Regions from separate parts of the Mycobacterium sp. NPDC004974 genome, predicted to be linked through region 1. Evidence: predicted binding sites of a transcription regulator. Region 1 holds the regulator's gene; the other holds the start of a gene.
The links. Region 1 encodes LexA, which represses DNA repair genes until DNA is damaged. Its sites were predicted from a motif close to CGAACANNTGTTCG; they were not measured.
Positions count from the first base shown of each region.

Region 1 (10,832 bases):
GCGCCACGGCTCGGGCAGATTGCGGGCCGACAGAGCCCACAGGGCTTCGGCCTGCTCCGCGCACTCCCCCACCGCCAGCGCATAGAGCGTGTCGCGGACCCGGGGGTCGGCCAACCCGACAGCCAGCCGCGCCAACTCGGCACCACCGGGCACATCACCCTCAGCCAGCGCCAGGGCCGCCGTCATCGCGGCCTCGATGTCGCTGCGCACCTCGGCGTCGGGCCGAGTGTCCGGACAGCCGGGCCGCTGCGCCACGAGCGCCAACGGCCGTTTCATCGAGTCGCGCGCGACCGGATCCGGCCGGATCACCTGCAGCAGTTCGTCGCGGCTGGCGTAGAGCCGCCTACCGTCCAGCACCGCCGCTGCCGCCAGCGGCGACGCACTCGGGTCATCCACCCGCCCCTGTTCGCCACAACCGTCGGCGCAGTGCCAGAATCCGCCGACCGCCACCTTGTCCACCACATGCGCGGCATAGAGCTCGATGCCGTCGGCGGCGAGCGCCTGTTCCAGCACCGACGCCAGGTCGCGGTAGCGGTCGTCGCACACCCGGCAGTCCCTACTGTGGTCATCCACCACCACGGCGATCACCGCGTCCACGCCGGCTGTGGCGGCGAGGCCGACCAGGTGCGCGATGCGCTCGGTCATGTCCTCGGTCAGATCGGCGCGCATGACGCAGCCCAACTCGCCCCGGTCGACGGTGACCAGAACGAGGCTGCGGTGCGGGACGAATCCGAGCACCGCGGGCAGTGCGGCGATCAGCGCACCAGGACGGGTGAGATGGAAGTCGAACTCTGACGAGGATGGCGATGGTGTTGTCATGGCCCGACCGTGCCAACCGGCGCCGTCACGGATCGGCACCCGAGCCGTCGGTTGCGGCCGGCTGGGGATGGACTCTGTGCTGGGGATAACCAAAGGCATTTGTTCATCCGGTATTCGGTCTCGCCGACATGCGAGGAGCAGGCAACCGGCGTAGACAGGTTGTCCATGGGTTCGATGCAGGAGTACGACCTCGTCGTCATCGGTTCCGGTCCGGGGGGTCAACGCGCCGCCATCGCCGCGGCGAAGCTCGGCAAATCCGTTGCGGTGGTCGAACGGGGCATGATGCTCGGCGGTGTGTGCGTCAACACCGGCACCATCCCGTCCAAGACACTGCGGGAAGCCGTCGTCTACCTGACCGGCATGAGCCAGCGCGAACTCTACGGCGCGAGTTACCGCGTCAAGGACAAGATCACGCCGGCCGATCTGCTGGCGCGTACCCAGCACGTCATCGGCAAGGAGATCGACGTCGTGCGGTCCCAGCTGATGCGCAACCGGATCGAGCTCTACACCGGGCACGGCCGGTTCGCCGACGACCACACCATCGTCGTCGAGGACCCCAGCCGCGCCGAATTGGTCACTGTCCGTGGCCGTTTCATCGTCATCGCCACCGGAACCAAACCGGCCCGGCCCGCCGGCGTGACGTTCGACGACGCCCGGGTGCTCGATTCCGACGGCATCCTCGATCTCAAGACCCTGCCCACCTCCATGGTGGTGGTCGGCGCCGGAGTCATCGGGATCGAATACGCCTCGATGTTCGCCGCGCTCGGCACCAAGGTCACCGTGGTGGAGAAGCGCGACAGCATGCTCGAGTTCTGTGACCCCGAGATCATCGAGTCGCTGCGCTTCCATCTGCGCGACCTCGCGGTGACGTTCCGGTTCGGTGAAGAGGTCACCGGCGTCGACGTCGGCCCGTCCGGCACCGTGACCACCCTGGCCAGCGGCAAGCAGATCCCCGCGGAGACCGTGATGTATTCGGCTGGGCGCCAAGGCCAGACCGATCACCTCGATCTGGCGAACGCCGGCCTGGAATCCGACGCCCGCGGCCGCATCTACGTCGACGACAACTTCACCACCAAGGTGGACCACATCTATGCGGTGGGCGATGTCATCGGATTCCCGGCACTGGCCGCCACGTCGATGGAGCAGGGCCGGCTGGCGGCCTACCATGCCTTCGGCGAGCCCACCAAAGGCATGATGAGCCTGCAGCCGATCGGCATCTACTCGATCCCGGAGGTGTCCTTCGTCGGCGCAACCGAGGTCGATCTGACCAAGGATTCGATCCCCTACGAAGTCGGTGTATCCCGCTACCGCGAACTGGCGCGCGGCCAGATCGCCGGGGACTCCTACGGGATGCTCAAACTACTGGTGTCCACCGAGGATCTGCGGGTGCTGGGCGTGCACATCTTCGGCACCAACGCCACCGAGATGGTGCACATCGGGCAGGCCGTGATGGGGTGCGGCGGCACCGTCGAATACCTCGTCGACGCGGTGTTCAACTATCCGACGTTCTCCGAGGCGTACAAGGTCGCGGCGCTGGACGTGATGAACAAGCTGCGCGCGCTCAACCAGTTCCGTTACTAGCAGTCGGATTCCAGCGCCGCGGGCGCCGCGTCGCCGGGTCCGCCCGCCTCGGCTCTGGCCAGCAATCGGTCGATCCGGCCATCGAAGTGTGGCGAGTAGGACACGTCGTCGTCGCATCCACCGCCGTCGAGCCCGCCGACCAACCCGGTCACCGTCGAGCCCGAAACCCACGGCGCGCCACTGAAACCGTCGGTCAGGCCCGCACAGGCCAGAGACGGGAACCCCTGCGGCGACCACGCGGTGGCGCCCCGGCAGGCCAGCGGGCTACCGCCCTCTCCCATCGGGTAGCCGGTCACCGTCACCGGAACACCCGGCGCAGGCGCTGACCCCAGGGCCAGCCCGCCGCCGGCCGCCCCGAGCAGGCTCGCGCCGGACCCGCCGGTGACCCGCACGATGGCGTAGTCGGCCTGCGGATCCTGCTCGGCGATCCAGCGCGGGTCCAGATACGCCGCCTCGACGTGCCAGGAATCGCCACCGCCCTCACCGAAGCCGGGAATGAACGTGGTGTCGACACCGTCGAGAAGGCAGTGCGCGGCCGTCAGGATGAGATCGCCGGACGTGCTGGCCAGCACCGATCCGCTGCAGGTGTGGGTCGTGGTGTCGCCGAGGAACAGTGCCCCCACCCGCCGGTCCGGCATCACCGACTCGGCCCCGGCCTGCGACAACGGGCTGGCCACGACCGACGGGCTGCTGGGCGGGACCGTTGTGGGGCCGGCGCCTGCGGTCCGGTTACCCGGCCCGGTGCAGGCCGCGACCAGAGCGGTCACCGCCGCCGCCGCGACTGTGAGCTTCACCATCGGGGTCACCTGCATCATCACGATTTTGCCTGATCGCGCCGATTACCGCCGGAATGCCGGGCCCGACCCGGCGCGTTCGCATGCACAAGCGGGGCGGAACGAACCCGCAGCCCGGGTATGCGAGACACTAGATGGCATGGTGGTGGGCCGTCACAGCGTCCTACCGCAGCGAGGAGACGAAGCGAGATGACCGACAGCAGCGACACCCCCGACCAGCACTACCAGCCCGATCAGAGCGGCATGTACGAGCTTGAGTTCCCGGCGCCGCAGCTGTCGTCGTCGGATGGCCGCGGCCCGGTGCTGATCCACGCCCTGGAGGGGTTCTCCGACGCCGGTCACGCGATCCGGCTGGCCGCCGAGCACCTCAAAGACACCCTCGACACCGAACTGGTCGCGTCCTTCGCCATCGACGAGCTGCTCGACTACCGGTCCCGCAGGCCGCTGATGACGTTCAAGACCGACCACTTCACCAGCTACGAGGAACCCGAGCTGAACCTGTACGCGTTGCATGACGGCGTGGGCACGCCGTTCCTGCTGCTGGCCGGCCTGGAGCCGGACCTGAGGTGGGAGCGTTTCATCACCGCGGTGCGGCTGCTCTCCGAGCAGCTCGGGGTACGGCGGGTGATCGGCCTCGGCACGATTCCGATGGCGGTGCCGCACACGCGGCCGGTGATGCTGACCGCCCACTCCAACGACAAGGAGCTGATCGCCGACCACACCCCCTGGGTCGGGGAGATCCAGGTTCCGGCGAGCGTGTCCAACCTGCTCGAGTTCCGCATGGCTCAGCACGGCCACGAGGTGGTCGGTTACACCGTGCACGTTCCGCACTACCTGGCCCAGACGGCCTATCCGCCCGCGGCCGAGGCACTGCTCGCCGAAGTGGCCCGGACCGGTTCGCTACAACTGCCGTTGGAGAAACTGTCCGAAGCCGGTGCCGAGGTGTACAGCAAGATCAACGAGCAGGTAGAGGCCAGCACCGAGGTCGCCCAAGTGGTGACCGGGTTGGAGCGCCAGTACGATGCTTTCGTTGCCGCACAGGAAAATCGGTCCCTGCTGGCGCGTGACGAGGAACTGCCCAGCGGTGACGAGTTGGGAGCCGAGTTCGAACGGTTCCTCGCCCAGCAGACCGGTGACAAGTACAAAGACGACAAGTACAAAGACGGACGGGATGGCTTCGGCGACGGATTCCCGAACGGCGACAACCACTCATAGCAGCCCGGTGGCGGGCCGAGAGCGAGGTTGACCAGCATGACTGAGCGCAAACCCCATCTGCGGTCCGTGCGCGAGCTCGCCCCGACGCTCGAGTACCGCACCATCCACGGATACCGGCGCGCCTTCCGGGTGGCCGGATCCGGACCGGCGATCCTGCTGATCCACGGCATCGGTGACAACTCCACGACGTGGCACACCGTGCAATCGGCGCTGGCGCAGCGGTTCACCGTGATCGCCCCGGATCTTCTCGGTCACGGCAGCTCCGACAAGCCGCGCGCGGACTATTCGGTGGCGGCGTACGCCAACGGCATGCGCGACCTGCTGAGCGTGCTCGACATCGACCGGGTGACCGTGGTCGGGCATTCTCTGGGCGGCGGCGTGGCGATGCAATTCGCCTATCAGTTCCCTCAATTGGTCGACCGTCTCATCCTGGTCGGCGCCGGTGGGGTCACCAAGGACGTCAACGTGGCGTTGCGGGTTGCCTCCCTGCCGATGGGCAGTGAGGCGCTGGCACTGCTGCGGCTGCCGCTGGTGCTGCCGGCATTGCAGCTGGCCGGCCGGGCCGCGGGCGCGGTGTTGGGCTCAACCGGCCTCGGGCATGACATCCCGGACATGGTGCGCATCCTGGCCGACCTGCCGGAGCCAACGGCATCGGCGGCGTTCGCCCGGACCCTGCGCGCCGTCGTGGACTGGCGTGGCCAGGTCGTCACCATGCTGGACCGCTGTTACTTGACCGAATCCGTTCCCGTGCAACTGATCTGGGGCGACTGCGACTCGGTGATCCCCGTCAGCCACGCCCGGATGGCCCACGCCGCAATGCCCGGTTCCCGGTTGGAGATTTTCTCCGGATCCGGGCATTTTCCGTTCCACGACGATCCCGACCGCTTCGTCGAGGTGGTCGAACGCTTCATCGACACGACCGAACCGTCGGTCTACGACCAGGACCGGCTCCGCAGCCTGCTGCGCAGCGGGCGGACCGAATCGGCGATGACCGGGCCGTTCGACACCCAGATCGCGGTGCTCGACGCGATGGACGCCGACGAGCGCAGCGCCACCTGACCCTTCTCACCCACATCGGCCCCGGGCGGTCCGCCCGGGGAGCGTGAGCTGCGACGTAGCATCGATCTATGGCCATCGACGTCACCGTGTTACGAGTGTTCACCGACTCCGAAGGCAAGTACGGCAATCCGCTCGGGGTGGTCGACAACAGCACCGTCGCCCCCGGGGACCGGCAGCGGATCGCCACCGAATTGGGTTACAGCGAAACCATATTCATCGATCTGCCACAGCCAGGCGGTAACTCGGCCAGCGCCCACATCTTCACCCCGGCCACCGAACTCCCGTTCGCCGGGCACCCGACGGTCGGCGCGTCGTGGTGGCTGCGTGAGACCGGGTTGCCGGTCCACACCCTGCGAGTGCCCGCGGGGATCCTCCAGGTCGAGTACGACGGAGATCGCGCCGTCGTCAATGCGCGCTCGGAATGGGCTCCGGAGTTCGCCATCTATGACTTGGCCTCTGTCGATGAGTTGCTCTCCGCCGACCCCGACGACTTCGACGATGCCGAGGAGAACTATCTGTGGGCCTGGATCGACGAGGCGAACGGAACCTTGCGCTCCAGGTCGTTCGCGCCGCACCTGGGCATTCCGGAGGATGAGGCCACCGGGGCGGCGGCGGTACGCATGACCGACTATCTCAGCCGGGATCTGACGATCATCCAGGGCAAGGGCTCGGTGATCGAGACCCGCTGGAGTCCGGAGGGCTGGGTTCGCCTGGCCGGCCGCGTCGTCAGCGATGGCACCACCCGACTGGACTGAACCTGGATCGAACTACGCCTCGGCGCGGTGGGCCCGCAGCGCCTCGATCTCGCGCTCGAAGTCCTCGGCTGACGAAAACGACCGATACACCGAGGCGAACCTCAAGTAGGCGACCTCGTCCAGTTCGCGCAACGGTCCCAGGATCGCCAAACCGACCTCGTGGCTGGGGATCTCCGGCGTGCCGAGTCCGCGGACGGCGTCCTCGACCTTCTGCGCCAATACGTTGAGGGCGTCGTCATCGACCTGCCTGCCCTGGCAGGACCGGCGTACCCCGCGGACGACCTTCTCGCGGCTGAACGGCTCGGTCACCCCGCTGCGCTTCACCACGGCCAGCACAGCTGTCTCCACTGTGGTGAATCGACGTCCACACTCGGGGCAGGACCGACGGCGCCGGATGGCCTGCCCTTCATCGGTCTCGCGCGAATCGACCACACGCGAATCAGGGTGACGGCAGAACGGACAATGCATTACCGCTCCTTCGTCATGCCGCCGGACAACTAGCTCGAGCGCCCTTGAGCGTACCCGCGATGCCAACGGGAGACTCACCGCCGGGTCCAGTGGGGTGTAGCGGCTCACGCCGACGCCGGCCAGTGTGGCTGGCAGCCACGACGATTCAACGGTCATCGCACTGCTCAGCCAACCGGGGCGAGCAGCGTCTGCCCTGCGTCGACTGCCACGGAGTCGAGCTGGTTGAGGTCACGGATCTGCTCGACGACCCGGGACACCGGGGCATCCGGGGCGACCCGCCGGGCCACCTGCTGCAGCGTCTCCCCCGACTTCACCTGGACCACCGCCAGTTCGGTCGGCGTCGGCGTCTCGGACCCCATGACCCCGCCGAGTTGGGCCACCAACCCCAGCCACACCGTGATGCCGGCGGCGACCAGCGCCAACAGGACCGTGGTCAGCGGCGTGATGGGCCGGCTGCGATGAGATGCCCGCGACATCAGCACTCCGGTTCCGCGGTACCGGACCGCACCGCCGGCGGGACGGGACGGCGCCGGCCGCTGGACCCGGCGCACCGGCCGGGGTGCGCCCGCGCCGAACTGGGCGCGGGGCGACTGCGACTGCGGAGTGGCCCGAACAGCGCGGGAACGGCTATCGGCGGGGATATCGATGATCGCCATCTGACTGCCTTTCGGTGGGACGTATTCGCTCTTGTGTTCGAACATAGTCGCTCAAGTGTTCGATGGATAGAACATGTGATCGAACTGTTGCCAAACGATAGAACGGGGTACCGACAAGTTCGGGCCACAAATCCCGCACACCGCCCACGCGACGGCCCTCGCGCATCCCACCTGCGGACACGCCCGCGACACACGTCGAACACATGTTTGATTAATGCTCGACCAGCGACTACATTCGGCCCCATGAGCGACGACCGCAGCAGGGATGGCAGCACCGACCGCCCGGCCGGATCGGACGGCGCGGGCCCACGCCGGGCCGAGGGCGGCCTCACCGACCGGCAACGGACAATTCTCGACGTGATCCGGGCGTCGGTCACCAGTCGCGGCTACCCGCCCAGCATCCGTGAGATCGGCGACGCGGTCGGCCTGACCTCGACGTCGTCGGTCGCCCATCAGTTGCGCACCCTGGAACGCAAGGGTTACCTACGACGCGACCCCAACCGGCCGCGCGCGGTCGACGTGCGTGGCGCCGACGATCCGGCAGCCGCGGTGGTGTCCACCGACGTGGCCGGCTCCGACGCGCTTCCCGAGCCGACGTTCGTCCCGGTGCTTGGGCGTATTGCCGCAGGCGGTCCCATCCTGGCCGAGCAGGCCGTCGAGGATGTCTTCCCGCTACCCCGCGAACTGGTCGGCGAGGGCTCGCTGTTCCTGCTCAAGGTCGTCGGGGACTCGATGGTCGACGCCGCCATCTGCGACGGCGACTGGGTGGTGGTGCGCCAACAGAGCGTGGCCGACAACGGGGAGATCGTGGCGGCCATGATCGACGGCGAGGCCACCGTCAAGACGTTCAAGCGGACCCGCGGTCAGGTCTGGCTGATGCCCCACAATCCGGCGTACGACCCGATCCCGGGTAACGACGCAGCGGTGCTCGGCAAGGTCGTCACCGTGATCCGCAAGATCTGACCGACCGAGATCGGACCCGGCCGAATCCGAAGGATGGCCGGGTCCGTTCGATTCAGTCCGTCCGCACGAATCCGTTGGTGCGAGCGAATTCCTCACTGGCGAACCAGATTTCGGCCACCGCGTCGTCATATTCACTGCTGTCGGGCGCCCAGTAACGGCCGGACTTCGTGTCGGCCTTGATGGGGTAGCCCTCCGGCGCGCGGCGCGCGTCCTCCAGCGGTAGGTGGATGGCCGTGGCACTGGGGATCTCGTCGAGTTCGATGGCCGCATGTCGCCCGCTGTGGGCCTCGCTGCTGTATGCCTCGGACTCGGTGATGACACGGGTCGGCGCCGTGTCGACATTGTCCTGATCGCTCGGCACGGCCAGGCCGCTCAACGCCGCGAAACCTTGCGCCTCGCGTGCGCCGCCGGCCGGACCTGCGAATGCCCCTGTATCCACCATGTCGTCGTCTGCGAGTTCGGCTTCGATCTCGTCGTCGGCGTCACCCTCGGCGACTTCCTCGAAGTCCGCATCGATGGGGGTGTCGAGGTCCTCGTCCTCTTCGAAATCGTCGTCGAAGTCATCCTCTTCGAAGTCGTCATCGTCCTGGTAGCCGTCGTCGTAGTCGTCGAAGCCCTGTCCCGCCTCCGGGCCGGCCAGCCGTGAGGAATCCTCCGGCGGCTCGTCGTCCTCGCCCGGTGATCCGTAGCCACTGGCCGATCCGTGGGGAGCGGCCCACTGGCTGACCGGGATCGCGATATCGGTCGGGCCGTCGAACGGGGACGCCACACCGCTCGCCGAATCCTCACCCGGCCCGGCGAAACGCGCCGTCGAGGCTTCACCGGCACCGTAGGCAGTGCTCGGCCGGTACCCGCTCGCCGCATCGGCGCCCCGGTCGTCGGCGAACTCGTCGTGGTCGTATCCCCGCGATTCGTAGTGCGCTTCGTCGTAGCGGCCGTCGTCATACTGCGGTTCGCCGGCACCGTCGTAGTCATCGTCGAACGGATCGTGGTCGAAGTCGTCATCGCCACCGGCACGGCGACGGTGCCACAGTGCCGCCCCCACGATCAGACCCGCGAGCAGCAGCACCGGAACCACCGCGATCAGCCACCACCAGCTCCAATGCCAGCTGAACGGCTTCTTCGCATCCGCGCCCGACGGCTGCGGACCACCGGCATGAGGCTGCCCGACACCCGGAACCTGCAGGCCACTCAACTCGGAGGCGAGTTTCGAGGGCTCGGTGGTGAACTTGTTGGCATCGCGGTCCCAGGAGATCGCTCCCCCGCTGAACCGCTGGCTGACGACGGTGCCGTCTTCGGTCTGGTCGGCCATCGGGGCGCCCAGTGCGCCCTTCGCCCCGCCCAGCTTGTCCCAGGCCGCCTTCATCGCGCCCCGGACGATCACCGCGCCGTAGTCGGGGGTCCAGAAGATGACGGGGTTGTCGGCCGCGGCGAAGGTGCTGATCCGGCTGTTCGGGCCCAGCCCGCCCTCGGACTCGCTGGCGGTCGGGAAGCCCAGATCGCCTTCGGGGCCGCCGACGCTCTCGTACTTCTCCAGCAGTTGACCCGTGATGGCATTGGCCCCGGTGGCCGGGGTGTAGAAGATCTTGCCGCCCGCGTAGTTCTGGCCGACGCCGCCGTCACCGATCGGGTACTGATCGCCGTCCTTGGCTCCCAGCGGGCCCATCGGCCCGCCTGCCGCCCGACGGGCCGCGGCGATCGCGGCGGCGGGATCCGACGGTACGTCCAGACCGGCGAGCTGATCGGCCAGTTCCGGCGGCACGGTGGTGAACGTCTTCGTCTTGCGGTTCCAGGAGATCTCACCGCCGGTGAACTTCTGGGAGCTCACATCGCCGTCGAACGTCTCGTCGTCGGCGGGAACGCCCAGCACTCCGGCCGAGCCGCCGAGCTTGTCCCACGCGGCGTTGATGGCGCCCCGGACCACCCGGGCACCCGTGGCCGGAGTCCAGAAGATGACGGGGTTGTCCGGCGCGCTCAACGTCGAGTTGCGGCTGTCCGGGGCACGCCCGGTGCCCTCGTCGATGGTGGGGAATCCCAGATCGCCGTCGGCTGCGCCGCCCAGCGACTCGTACTTCTCCAGAATCGCGCCCTGCATGAAATGCGCGCCGGTCGCCGGGGTGAAGAACATCTTGCCCCCGGCGAAGTTCTGCGCGAAGCCCGAACCCACCGCGTAGACGCCGCCTTGGCGCGGTCCCAGCGGCCCGCCGTCGCCGCCGTTCGCCTCCCAGGCGGCGGAGACCGCCGCGTCGGCATCCGACTCCGGGGTGGCCGACGCCACCGCCGGCCCCATCAAAGCAGCGACCACGAGTGCGAGCAGGCCGACCGCCAACCGCCACACGGCCGCGTTCAGCCTCGCTCCAGGCCTAGTCATGCGCTCTCCCCGCTCGTTCGGCAAAGTTTCCTCAGAAATGTCCCGCCCCGACAACTTTGCTTCAGCAGGTGAGGATAACCAAGGAACGTGGCCGATCATGCCCAAAAAAGCCGCAATATCTGGGTCTGACGACCCAGATATGGGCTTCTCG
Region 1 covers NZ_JBSGAQ010000001.1:479,394-490,225, reverse strand. Annotated here, with positions in the region: gene ACWEFV_RS02440 (DUF4192 domain-containing protein) at 1-819, opposite strand, end outside; gene sthA (Si-specific NAD(P)(+) transhydrogenase) at 994-2,400, shown strand; gene ACWEFV_RS02430 (trypsin-like peptidase domain-containing protein) at 2,397-3,212, opposite strand; gene ACWEFV_RS02425 (proteasome assembly chaperone family protein) at 3,384-4,409, shown strand; gene ACWEFV_RS02420 (alpha/beta fold hydrolase) at 4,446-5,468, shown strand; gene ACWEFV_RS02415 (PhzF family phenazine biosynthesis protein) at 5,537-6,223, shown strand; gene nrdR (transcriptional regulator NrdR) at 6,236-6,691, opposite strand; gene ACWEFV_RS02405 (LysM peptidoglycan-binding domain-containing protein) at 6,856-7,347, opposite strand; gene lexA (transcriptional repressor LexA) at 7,591-8,310, shown strand; gene ACWEFV_RS02395 (LGFP repeat-containing protein) at 8,363-10,681, opposite strand.

Region 2 (10,832 bases), 250 kb from region 1:
CCCAGCGTGACTCGGTGCGCGTGAGCGAGGACCGGGCCGCCATCTCCGCGCAGTCCCGGATGAAGGACACCTCCGCGGCGCGCATCAACTCGTGCGGGGTACGTGCCCCGATGCCCTCGACCTCGGTGGTCATGCGCTCGAAGGTCTGCACCGCGATCGACAACTTGGTGGCGGTCTTCGGTGGTGCCACATAGTCGTTGACGAACCGTCGCAGCTTGAACTCGACCTGCGGCTGCGGCGGGCCGTCCGGGTGCCGCAGCGGACGATAGATGAGCTCATGGGCCTGGGCCACCTGATCGGCCGGAAGCTCCACCGGCGCAGCCACATCCGACAGTGTCGAGGCGGCATGCTCGCCGGCGAGATCGCCGTATACGAAGGCGCCGATCATGTAGTTGTGCGGAACGCACGCCAGATCTCCGGCCGCGTACAGGCCGGGCACCGTCGTGCGGGCATGTTCGTCCACCCACACTCCGGATGCGGAATGCCCTGAGCACAACCCGATCTCGGAGATGTGCATCTCGATGTCGTGGGTGCGGTAGTCGTGTCCGCGATTGGCATGGAACGTTCCGCGGGTGGGTCGCTCCGTGGTGTGCAGGATGTTCTCCAGCGTGGTCAGTGTTTCATCGGGCAGATGGCTGACCTTGAGGTAGATCGGCCCGCGGGCCGATTCGATCTCCTCCTTGACCTCGGCCATCATCTGCCCGGACCAGTAGTCGGAGTCGACGAACCGCTCCCCCAGCGCATTGACCTGATAGCCACCGAATGGGTTGGCCACATAGGCGCACGCCGGCCCGTTGTAGTCCTTGATCAGCGGATTGACCTGGAAGCACTCGATTCCCGACAGTTCGGCGCCGGCGTGGTAGGCCATGGCGTATCCGTCGCCGGCGTTGGTGGGGTTCTCGTAGGTGCCGTAAAGATATCCCGACGCCGGAAGCCCGAGGCGGCCACACGCGCCGGTGGACAGGATCACCGCCTTGGCGGCGACGGTGACGAATTCTCCTGTGCGGGTGTTGAATGCGGCCGCACCCACCGCTCGTCCCTCATGCGTGAGCACGCGAACCGGCATGAGCCGGTTCTCGATCCGGATCTTCTCGCGCATCGAGCGTTGGCGCAGCACCCGGTACAGCGCCTTCTTGACGTCCTTGCCCTCGGGCATCGGCAGCACATAGGAGCCCGAACGGTGCACACGCCGCACGGCGTACTCACCATGCTCGTCCTTCTCGAACTTGACCCCGTACCGTTCGAGCCGCTGCACCATCGCGAACCCACGGGTCGCGGTCTGATAGACGGTGCGCTGGTTGACGATTCCGTCGTTGGCCCGGGTGATCTCGGCGACGTAGTCCTCGGGCTCGGCCTTGCCGGGGATGACGGCGTTGTTGACGCCGTCCATGCCCATGGCCAGCGCTCCGGAGTGCCGCACGTGGGCCTTCTCCAGCAGCAGCACCTGGGCGCCGTTCTCGGCGGCGGTCAACGCCGCCATGGTGCCCGCGGTGCCACCGCCTATCACCAGCACGTCGCAGTCGATGCGAATCGCGTCTGACATATCGGGAATCTGGGTCAATTCGGTCACGGTTGCTCCAGGGCGGCAATGATCTCGGCGCGCAGCGCGGATCGTTCGGGATGGTCGGTTCGGGGCTGGGCCACCTCGATGAGGGTGCGCAGCGGCTGTCCGGCACGGCCGAGCACCGCAACGCGGTCACCGAGCGTGAGCGCCTCGTCGACGTCGTGGGTGACGAACACGATCGTGGTCGGATGGGCCTGCCAGGTGTCGATCAGCAACCGCTGCATAGCCGCCCGGGTCTGGGTGTCCAGCGCGGCGAACGGTTCGTCCATCATGACCGCACGGGGCGCACCGGCCAGCCCGCGCGCGAGTTGAACCCGCTGCCGCATACCGCCGGACAGGTTCTTCGGCAGGAACTCGGCGAATCCGGACAGGCCGACCTCGGCGATCCAGCGGTCGGCACGTTCGCGGCGACCCGCCTTGGGTTCACCCCGCAGCTGCAGGGCCAGCTCGATGTTGGACCGCACCGTGCGCCATGGCAGCAGCGCACTGTCCTGGAACACCATGCCGCGGTCCCGTGACGTCGTGGTGACTGGATCGCCGTCGGCCAGCACCCGGCCGGCGTCGGGCCGCAGCAGCCCGGTCAACGCGCGCAACACCGTGGACTTCCCGCACCCCGACGGACCGGTGAGCACCAGGATCTCACCGGGCTCGACGGTGAGGCTCAGATCGTCGATCACCGGAGTGCCGGTGTAGGACAACCGGATTCGATCGAGTTCCAATCGCATTCCGGTGGCGGCCCGGGTAGCGGTGTCGGTGGGGCTCATCGCGTCACCTCCTCACCGCGCGGCAACCAGCGCGTCGCCCGCCGGCCGATGAACTCGACCGCCGCGGCGGTCACGAAACCGAGCACGCCGATCGTGATGATGCCGACGAACACGTCGGGATAGTTCAGCACCGTGTACGCCTGCCAGGTGCGGTAACCCACACCGAGGCGGCCAGAGATCATCTCGGCCGAGATCACGCAGATCCAGGCAACCCCCATGCCGACCGAGAGCCCGCCGAACAGTCCGGGCAGGATGCCCGGCAGCACCACCTGGCGCAGCACGTCGAGACGACCGCCACCGAGGGTGCGCACCGAGTCCTCCCAGATGGTCGGAAGCGCACGCACCGCATGCCGGACGCTGACCATGATCGGGAAGTAGGCGGCCAGGAACGTGATGAACACGATTCCCGCCTCATCGCTGGGGAACAGCAGGATCGCCACCGGCACGATGGCGATCGCCGGTATCGGCCGGGCCAACTCGGTGAGTGGACCGAAGATGTCGGCGAACCACGCGGTGCGCCCCAGCAGGATTCCGGTGATCACACCGACCACCGCGGCGATCCCGAACCCGGTGAGAATCCGGATCAGCGACTGGCCGAGGTCCAGCCAGTACTCCGGCGTGCCCAGCCGGTTCAACAGGGCCGCGGTGATTTCGGTGACGGTCGGCAGAGTGTCGAACCGCAGCCCCACCCGCACGTTGTTGGCGGTCAGCAGCTGCCAGAGGACGACCGCGCCGACCACCGAGGCCAGCCGCACCAGACGATGCGGCCAGACCGAAGGCGTGCGGCGGTGATGCGTTTCCGCCGGGTCGACGGGAGGGTCGCCGACCGTGACGGGCGGGGTATCGGTGGTGGTCACACCGCACCTGCCAGCGCTTGGCGGTAGTCGACGATCGCAGCGCCGGGATGCGCAGCGGTATAGCGTTCGGCACCGGCCTGGGTTCCGAACGGCAGGAAGCCCTCGGCGCCCGGTGCGGGCAGCCGCACCCACACGGACTTGTCGGCGAACCACCGGGTGCCCAACTCGGCGTCGGAGACATAGGCGGCGCGGACCTTCTTGCCCTCGCCTTCCGCCTGCCGGATCGCCTTGAGCAGGCAGACCGGCGTCGCGGCCGCCGTGGTGGTGTCCGATCCGTCGAGCCAGAGCTCGCCGGCCGTGGCGGGATTGTCGACGGCGGTGTGGCACACCGGGTCGGTGCCGCCCAACGCCGACGGGTTGGCGTTCGAGTTCAATGCCTTGTCATAGTCCTGACCGCGCGCGGAGTACGCCGCCCGCAGGGGTCCGTCCTGCACGAAACCGGTCACATCGAGGTCGGCGAAATTGTCGATCGACTTCAGGTAGGGCACATCGCCTTTGAGCGCCTCGACCAGCGACGGCTTGAGGGTGGTGTCGAACGAGGTGCCGCCTGGCCCGTTGTACAGGTACACAACCTCCTGCGGCAGCCCGCTGCCCTCGGCCACCAGGCGGGCCGCCTCCAACGGCTTCGTGTTGAGGAAGTCGGTGGCATCGAGTTGCGCCTGCAGGAACGCGTCGAGCACCTCAGGGTGCTCAGCCGCATACGCCCGGCGAACCACCACACCGTGCAGGGTCGGGTAGTTCAGTTCGGCACCGTCGTAGAGCAGCTTGGCCTTGCCCTGGTGGACCAATAGACCCGGCCAGGCGACGAATTGCGAAAGCGCCTGGACCTGACCGGATTCCAGCGACGACGCGCCGACCTGAGGCTGCTGGTTGAGCACCTCCACACCGGTCTTGGCGTCGATCCCGCCCTTACCGAGGGCCTGCACCAGCATGCCGTGGCCTGCCGATCCGACGCTGGCCGAGACCTTCTTGCCGGCCAGGTCGGTCAACGACTTGGCCGGCGAATCCGGTGCCACCACAACCATGTTCAGCGCACCCTTGGGGTTGTACCCGGTGACCGACACGATCTCGGTCTTGGCGCGTTCGTTGGGCTGTGTCTTGGACCCGTTGATGAGCATCGGATAGTCGCCCATCGAGCCGATGTCGATCTTCTCGGCCACCATCTGCGCGGTGATCGGCGCGCCGGTGTCGTAGTCCTGCCACGTCACGTTGTACTTGGTGCCGGTGCGGGTCGTGATGTCAGCGAGACGGCGTTCCAGGTACCCCTGGGCGCGCAACAACGTTCCGGCGGTGACGGTGTTGATGGTCTTGGACTGGTAGCCGACGACGACGTCGACGGTGTCGGCCGATTTCGTCGCCGAGTCCAGGGAGCAGCCGGCGGTCGCGAGCGTGAGACCGGCGGTGAGGGCGATCAGGGCTGTTTTCACATCGGGTCCTCTAGCGGATGAGATAGGGCATGTTGACGGTGACGGCGCCGGTGGGACAGCGGGCCGCGCATGGGCCGCAGTACCAGCACTCGTCGACGTGCATGAAGGCCTTGCCGTTCTCGGGATTGATGGCCAGCGAATCCAGTGGACACACGTCGACGCACAATGTGCAGCCCTCGATGCACAGTGACTCGTCGATGGTCACCGGGACATCGGCGCGCTGATTGACCAGTGTCATGCGTCTCTCCTAACGAGGTTGCCGCGCATGGTGATTCGGTCACCACGCATCCTGATGTACTCCAAGTCGACGGGCGTGCCGTCGTCCAGACTCGTGAGCCGTTCGGCCATCAGCAGCGCCGATCCGGCCGGTACCTGCAGCGTCGCGGCGGAATGCGGGTCAGCCGAAACCGCTTCCAGGGCAAGGCTTGCCCCACCCAGTCGGCGACCACTGACGCGTTCGATGAGCGCGAAGATGTCATTGCTCTCCAGCGGATGACCGATCACCTGCTCGCCGATCTCGGGAGTCAGGTAGGTCAGATCCAACGACAGCGGTAGGTCGGCGAGGTAGCGCAGACGCTCGATGAACACCACCTGGGCGCCGGGTTCCAGCGCGAGCTTGCGCACCACCGCGGGCGGGGCCGAGAGGCGCTGCACGGCACGGACTTCATTGCGGACGTCGCCGTAGTCCTTGAAGGTCTCCTTGAGTCCCACCAATGCGTCGAGGCCGTGGTCGTACTTGCGGGCCGCTACGTGCGTGCCCACCTTGGTGCCGCGGTCGATCAAGCCTTCGGTCTTGAGGACGGCGAGAGCCTCACGGATGGTGTTGCGGGAGACGAAGAACTCGGCGGCCAGCTCCGCCTCGGCCGGCAGGGCCCCGTCATACGTGCCTTCGTAGATCTGGTGGCGCAGTACATCGGCCACCTGGCGCGCCTGATCGGCACGCGCACGGCGACTCGGCAGCGATACAGGATGGGCTTCGGGCTGGGACGACACGCACTCAAGGTAAGGGGCGATTCATGCGTGTCGCAGTGCGGCGAATCTGCCGTTTGCCCAGGTTAACTGATTGCGCCGCCGACCGACGAGCCGTACCTGGCGAAACCGCCGTTGCGGCTCGCATTGCGCCACCTCGGCCCGGACAAGAATTTACAAATCGCGATGATCGAAACGTCGCCAAGATCCGATTGAGTCAGCCCGAGGCGGGCCCGAAAAACTTTGGCCACTTTGACCACGTGAGTCCCAATTGGCGGATCCTTGTCAGGATGTCGAACTAGTGTTCGAATCATGGTAGTCGGGTTGGCGCAGGACCGGGGTGTGGTGCAGGCCGCCCAGGCCGGCCGCCGCGCCGCCACCGCGGCGCTGGCCGATGCTGATTTCACCGGGTTCGCCACCGCGGAGTTGCTGGCGCTCCAGTCCGAACGGGAACGGCAGGCCCGCACCGAGGCGATGATCGATCACCGGATCCAAGCCGCCCTGATGGCTGCGGCCGCCCCGCACGAGATCGGCGGCAAGTCCTGGAAGGACGTGCTGGCCACCCGGATGCGGATCAGCGGCAAGCAAGCCGCACGCCGCGTGGCCGCCGCCGCCGAACTGGGCCCGCGCTATGCCATCGGCGGTGAGGTACTGGCACCGCGACTGCCCGCCTGCGCCACAGCACTGCTGGCCGGCACGATCAACACCGAACACATCACCATCATCGGTGACACCCTGGGCAAAGCGGCCCACTACGTCAGCACCGCCGAACTCGCCCAGATCGAATCCGACCTGGTGGCCGCGGCGACCCGGGACACCCCCGAAACACTGAAAGCCGCCGCCGACAAACTGCTGTATCTGCTCAACCAAGACGGCGACTCACCCGATGTCGCAGCACACCTGCGTGGGCTGCGGATCGGCACACAAGACGCCGACGGACTGGTACACGTCCAGGGCTGGCTGGACCCCGAGACCGCGGCATACCTGACCACCGTCACCGGCGTGTGGGGTGCACCGGGCATCAACAACCCCGCCGATCCCGAACCGATCCACAACCCCACACCCAACCCAGTCGACACCCCCGACACCGCAGCAGTGCCTGACGTGCCCGAGACCGACGTGGACGATCAATACAGTCCTGCTCACGAGGCTCCCGACGCCTCTCACGAGCAAGGCATCGCTCACGACCAACAGGACCAGGACGCGGCGGCCCGCCGTGACACCCGCACCCAGGCCCAGCGCAATCACGACGCGCTCAAAGTCGCATTGCGGGAACTGCTGATGTCCAAACGACTCGGCCAACACGGCGGCCTTCCGGTCACCGTGGTCGTCTCCACCACACTCGCCGAACTCGAAGCCGGCGCCGGAATCGCCGTCACCGGCTCAGGCATCCGGATGCCGATGAAAGACCTCATTCGCTTGGCATCCCACAGCTTTCACTACCTCACCGTCTACACCCACCACACCGCAGAACCCCTGTACCTGGCCCGCACCCAACGATTGGCCACCAAAGCCCAACGACTGCTGCTCTACAACCGGGACCGCGGCTGCACCCGCCCCGGCTGCACCGCACCAGCCGACCACTGCCAGGTCCACCACGCCAAAACCGACTGGCAACACGGCGGACAGACCAACGCCCCCGACCTCGCACTGAGCTGCGGACCCGACAACCGCCTGGCCGGCCTCGGCTGGACCACCACCATCGACCCAAACACCGGCCGCACCCACTGGCACCCACCACCCCTGATGAACACCGGTCAAGACACCCTCAACCACCACTTCCACCCAGAAGAACTACTCGTTCCCCCGGAACCAAGTGGTTGACGGGACCAACCCGCGACCTACTGCGCTCATCGCAATCACGCTGTCATACAACGTGATTGACTCCCATCAGGGCGCACTCGATATGTTCCGTGAGTGGTGAACGCTAGATCGTCGTCCGGCTGACCGTGACCGGGATGCCGTTGAGCGCACCGTTTCCGGACGGCTCATCGATGAAGTCGGGCAACGACAAGATGTTGGTGTTCACCCCGGGTGACGCGTTCGCGACGCCGAGCCGCGTGCCGGGCTGACCATGGCCCCAGCCGTGCGGCATCGACACCACGCCGAGCTTGATCGCGTCGGTCACCTCGACCGGCACCACGATCTTCCCGGCGCCCGAGGCCACTTCCGCGCTGTCGCCATCGGCGATGCCCCGCGATGCCGCATCCTGGCTGTGCATCAGCAGGGTGCATCGGTCGCGTCCCTTCATCAACGGGCCGACGTTGTGGAGCCAGGAGTTGTTGGACCGCAGATGCCGCCGGCTCACCAGTACCAGTTGGTCGGGGGCGCGATCGAGACGATCGGCCAGCCGCGGCAGGTCGTCGAGCAGATACTGCGGGGCCAGCCGGATCTTCTGGTCGGCGGTGCCGAGCACCTCTGGAACCCGGGGCACCATCGGCCCATAGTTGATTCCGTCCGGCTGGGCCTTGAGCTTGTCCAGGGTCAGACCGTCGGGATTCTCGCCGTACCGGTCGCCGAACGCGGCGGTCCGCAGTGTCAGATCGAGCATCCGCTCGGGACCGCCGTGGTCGTAATGCTTACGGATCTCGGCCCCGTCGAGCCCCTGGGTGAAGCACAGGTAGTCGAACCAACCGTCGTCGAGCGCGGCGATGTCGACATCCTCGGCCGGGGTTCCGGTGCACAGCCCGGTCAGCCGGATCAGGATCTCCCATTCCTCCGGTGCGTCGGGATCCTCGCGATGGAACACCGGCGGCGAGTACCGGGCGAAGCTGTTGATCGCCGCACCCAGCAGCAGGTCTGCGGAGTGCGGCTGCTCGAGCGCCGAGGCGCCGAGGCGCCGGGCAGGATGACATCGGCGTGCCGGGTCGTCTCGTTGAGCCACAGGTCCACCGAGATCATCGCGTCCAGCTGCGGCAGCGCCTCGTCGAGTTTGTCGCCACCGGGAGTGGAGAGCACCGGATTGCCCGCGACGGTGATCAGGGCTTTGAGCTGCCCTTCGCCGGGGGTGGTGATCTCTTCGAGCATGCATGACACCGGGACCTGACCGAGCACCTCTTTGGCTCCGCGGACCCGGGTGCGGTAACGGCCGAAGTTCGGCGCCCCGTCCTCCAGCCCAGGGATCGGCTGGCTCGTAATCGTCCATGCCGTCGGCCGGGCGAACATCGCGCCGCCGGGGGTGTCGAAATGCCCGGTGACGATGTTGACCACATCCACCAGCCAACTGGCCAGGCTGCCGAACTCCTGATTGCAGGTGCCGATCCGACCGTAGACCACCGCGCGCGGCGTACCGGCCAGCTCGCGAGCCAGGCCGCGAATGCGCTCCGCATCGATACCCGTTGCGGCAGCGACCCTTTCGGGTGACCAATCGGCCACAGCCTGCTGCAGCTCGGGCACCCCGTCGAGGTGCTGTTCCAGCTCGCCGAGATTGACCAGCCCTTCGTCGAACACGGTGTGGACGATCCCGAGCAGCAGCGCCGCGTCGGTGCCCGGCGTGATCGGCAGCCATTCGTCGGCCTTGGCGGCGGTCTGGGTCCGCACCGGGTCGATGACGATCACCTTGCCGCGCTTACGGATACCGGCGATGATGCCCATCACGTCGGGGGCGGCCAAGAGCGATCCCTGCGAGGCCGCCGGGTTGGCACCCATCACCACCAGCAGGTCGGTGCGCTGGATGTCCGGTGTCGGGAAGGCCCACCAGCTGCCGTACATCAGGTGCGACGACAGGTTCTTCGGCCACTGGTCGATGGTGCCCGGCGAGTAGGTGATCGGCATACCGGACAGGCCGAGCAGGATGGCCGAGTAGCGGGACAGCGAGAACGAATGCGCCAGCGGATTTCCGGTGTACGCCGCGACCGCGCCGATACCGTGCTTCTCGATGACGGGAGCTAGCAGTTCGGTGCAGCGACGGAACGCGGTGTCCCAGTCGACCTCGTGCCACTCGCCGTCGACCTTGATCATCGGCCGCCGGATCCGGTCGGGATCGTCGTGCAGCGCTGCCAGCGAGGCGCCTTTCGGGCAGATGTGCCCCGCACTCCACTGGTCGGACTTGTTCGGCCGAACGCTCGCCACCTTGCCGCCGGAGACCTGGATCTCCAAGCCGCACATGGCCTCACACAGCGGGCAGGCGTGCAGGTGCAGGCCGTCCTCGCCGACGTCCGCAATGCTTCTCGGCTCGTGTCCCATCAAGGCCTCCGGATGTCGGTACGGGTGAAAACACACGTAACAACATCGTGGCACCGAACGGCATCGATGATCCCGATGTCCGGGACAGTCCCTACTGTTCGGGGCGGTCCTGGATCGCGCCCTGCACGGCCGCGGCGGCAGCCCGGATCTGCGGGGTCACCAGCATCACCTGGCCCAGCACCCCGTTGACGAATCCGGGCGACTCATCGGTGGACAGCTCTTTGGCGAGCTCGACGGCCTCGTCCACAGCGACGGGTTCGGGGACGTCCTCGGCGTGCAGCAGTTCCCAGACGGCCACGCGGAGGATGGCCCGGTCCACGGCAGGCAGCCGCTCCAGCGTCCACCCCTGCAGGTGCGCCGAGATGAGATCGTCGATGTGGGCGGAGTGCTCGGTGACGCCGCGCGCCACCGACACCGTGTAGGGGTTGAGCGGCGTGACGTCGGCCTGATCCTCGGCCAGCGCGGCACGACCATCGGCCACCGCCTCCGGCGTCAGACCGCGCGCCTCAGCCTCGAACAACAGATCGACGGCGCGCTTGCGGGCCTGGTGACGGCCCCGGTCACCACGGCGGTCAGGCATGGTCAGCCATTCACGCGGCCGAGGTAGCTACCGTCGCGGGTGTCGACCTTGAGCTTGTCACCGGTGTTGATGAACAGCGGCACCTGGATCTCGGCGCCGGTCTCCATGGTGGCGGGCTTGGTGCCGGCGCTGGAGCGGTCACCCTGCAGGCCGGGCTCGGTGTGGGAAACCTCGAGCTCGACGGACACCGGAAGTTCCAGGTACAGCGGCGCGGACTCGTGGAAGGCGATCTGCACCGGCAGGCTCTCGAGCAGGAAGTCGGCCAAGCGGCCGACGAGCGCCTCGGACAACGGATGCTGATTGAAGTCCTCGGAATCCATGAAGACGAAGTCGTTGCCGTCGCGGTACAGGTAGGTGGCGTCACGGCGGTCCACGGTGGCGGTCTCCACCTTCACACCGGCGTTGTAGGTCTTGTCGACGACCTTGCCGGACACCACGTTCTTCAGCTTCGTCCGCACGAAGGCCGGCCCTTTGCCCGGCTTGACG
Region 2 covers NZ_JBSGAQ010000001.1:729,825-740,656, reverse strand. Annotated here, with positions in the region: gene ACWEFV_RS03625 (fumarate reductase/succinate dehydrogenase flavoprotein subunit) at 1-1,561, opposite strand, end outside; gene ACWEFV_RS03620 (ABC transporter ATP-binding protein) at 1,567-2,328, opposite strand; gene ACWEFV_RS03615 (ABC transporter permease) at 2,325-3,185, opposite strand; gene ACWEFV_RS03610 (ABC transporter substrate-binding protein) at 3,182-4,612, opposite strand; gene ACWEFV_RS03605 (4Fe-4S dicluster domain-containing protein) at 4,623-4,850, opposite strand; gene ACWEFV_RS03600 (GntR family transcriptional regulator) at 4,847-5,605, opposite strand; gene ACWEFV_RS03595 (DUF222 domain-containing protein) at 5,894-7,405, shown strand; partial or broken gene ACWEFV_RS03590 (molybdopterin-dependent oxidoreductase) at 7,509-9,688, opposite strand; gene nusB (transcription antitermination factor NusB) at 9,858-10,346, opposite strand; gene efp (elongation factor P) at 10,349-10,832, opposite strand, start outside.
Region 2: ACWEFV_RS03595 (DUF222 domain-containing protein) is a predicted target of LexA. The motif match lies at 5,876-5,889, and genes of this name have one in related genera.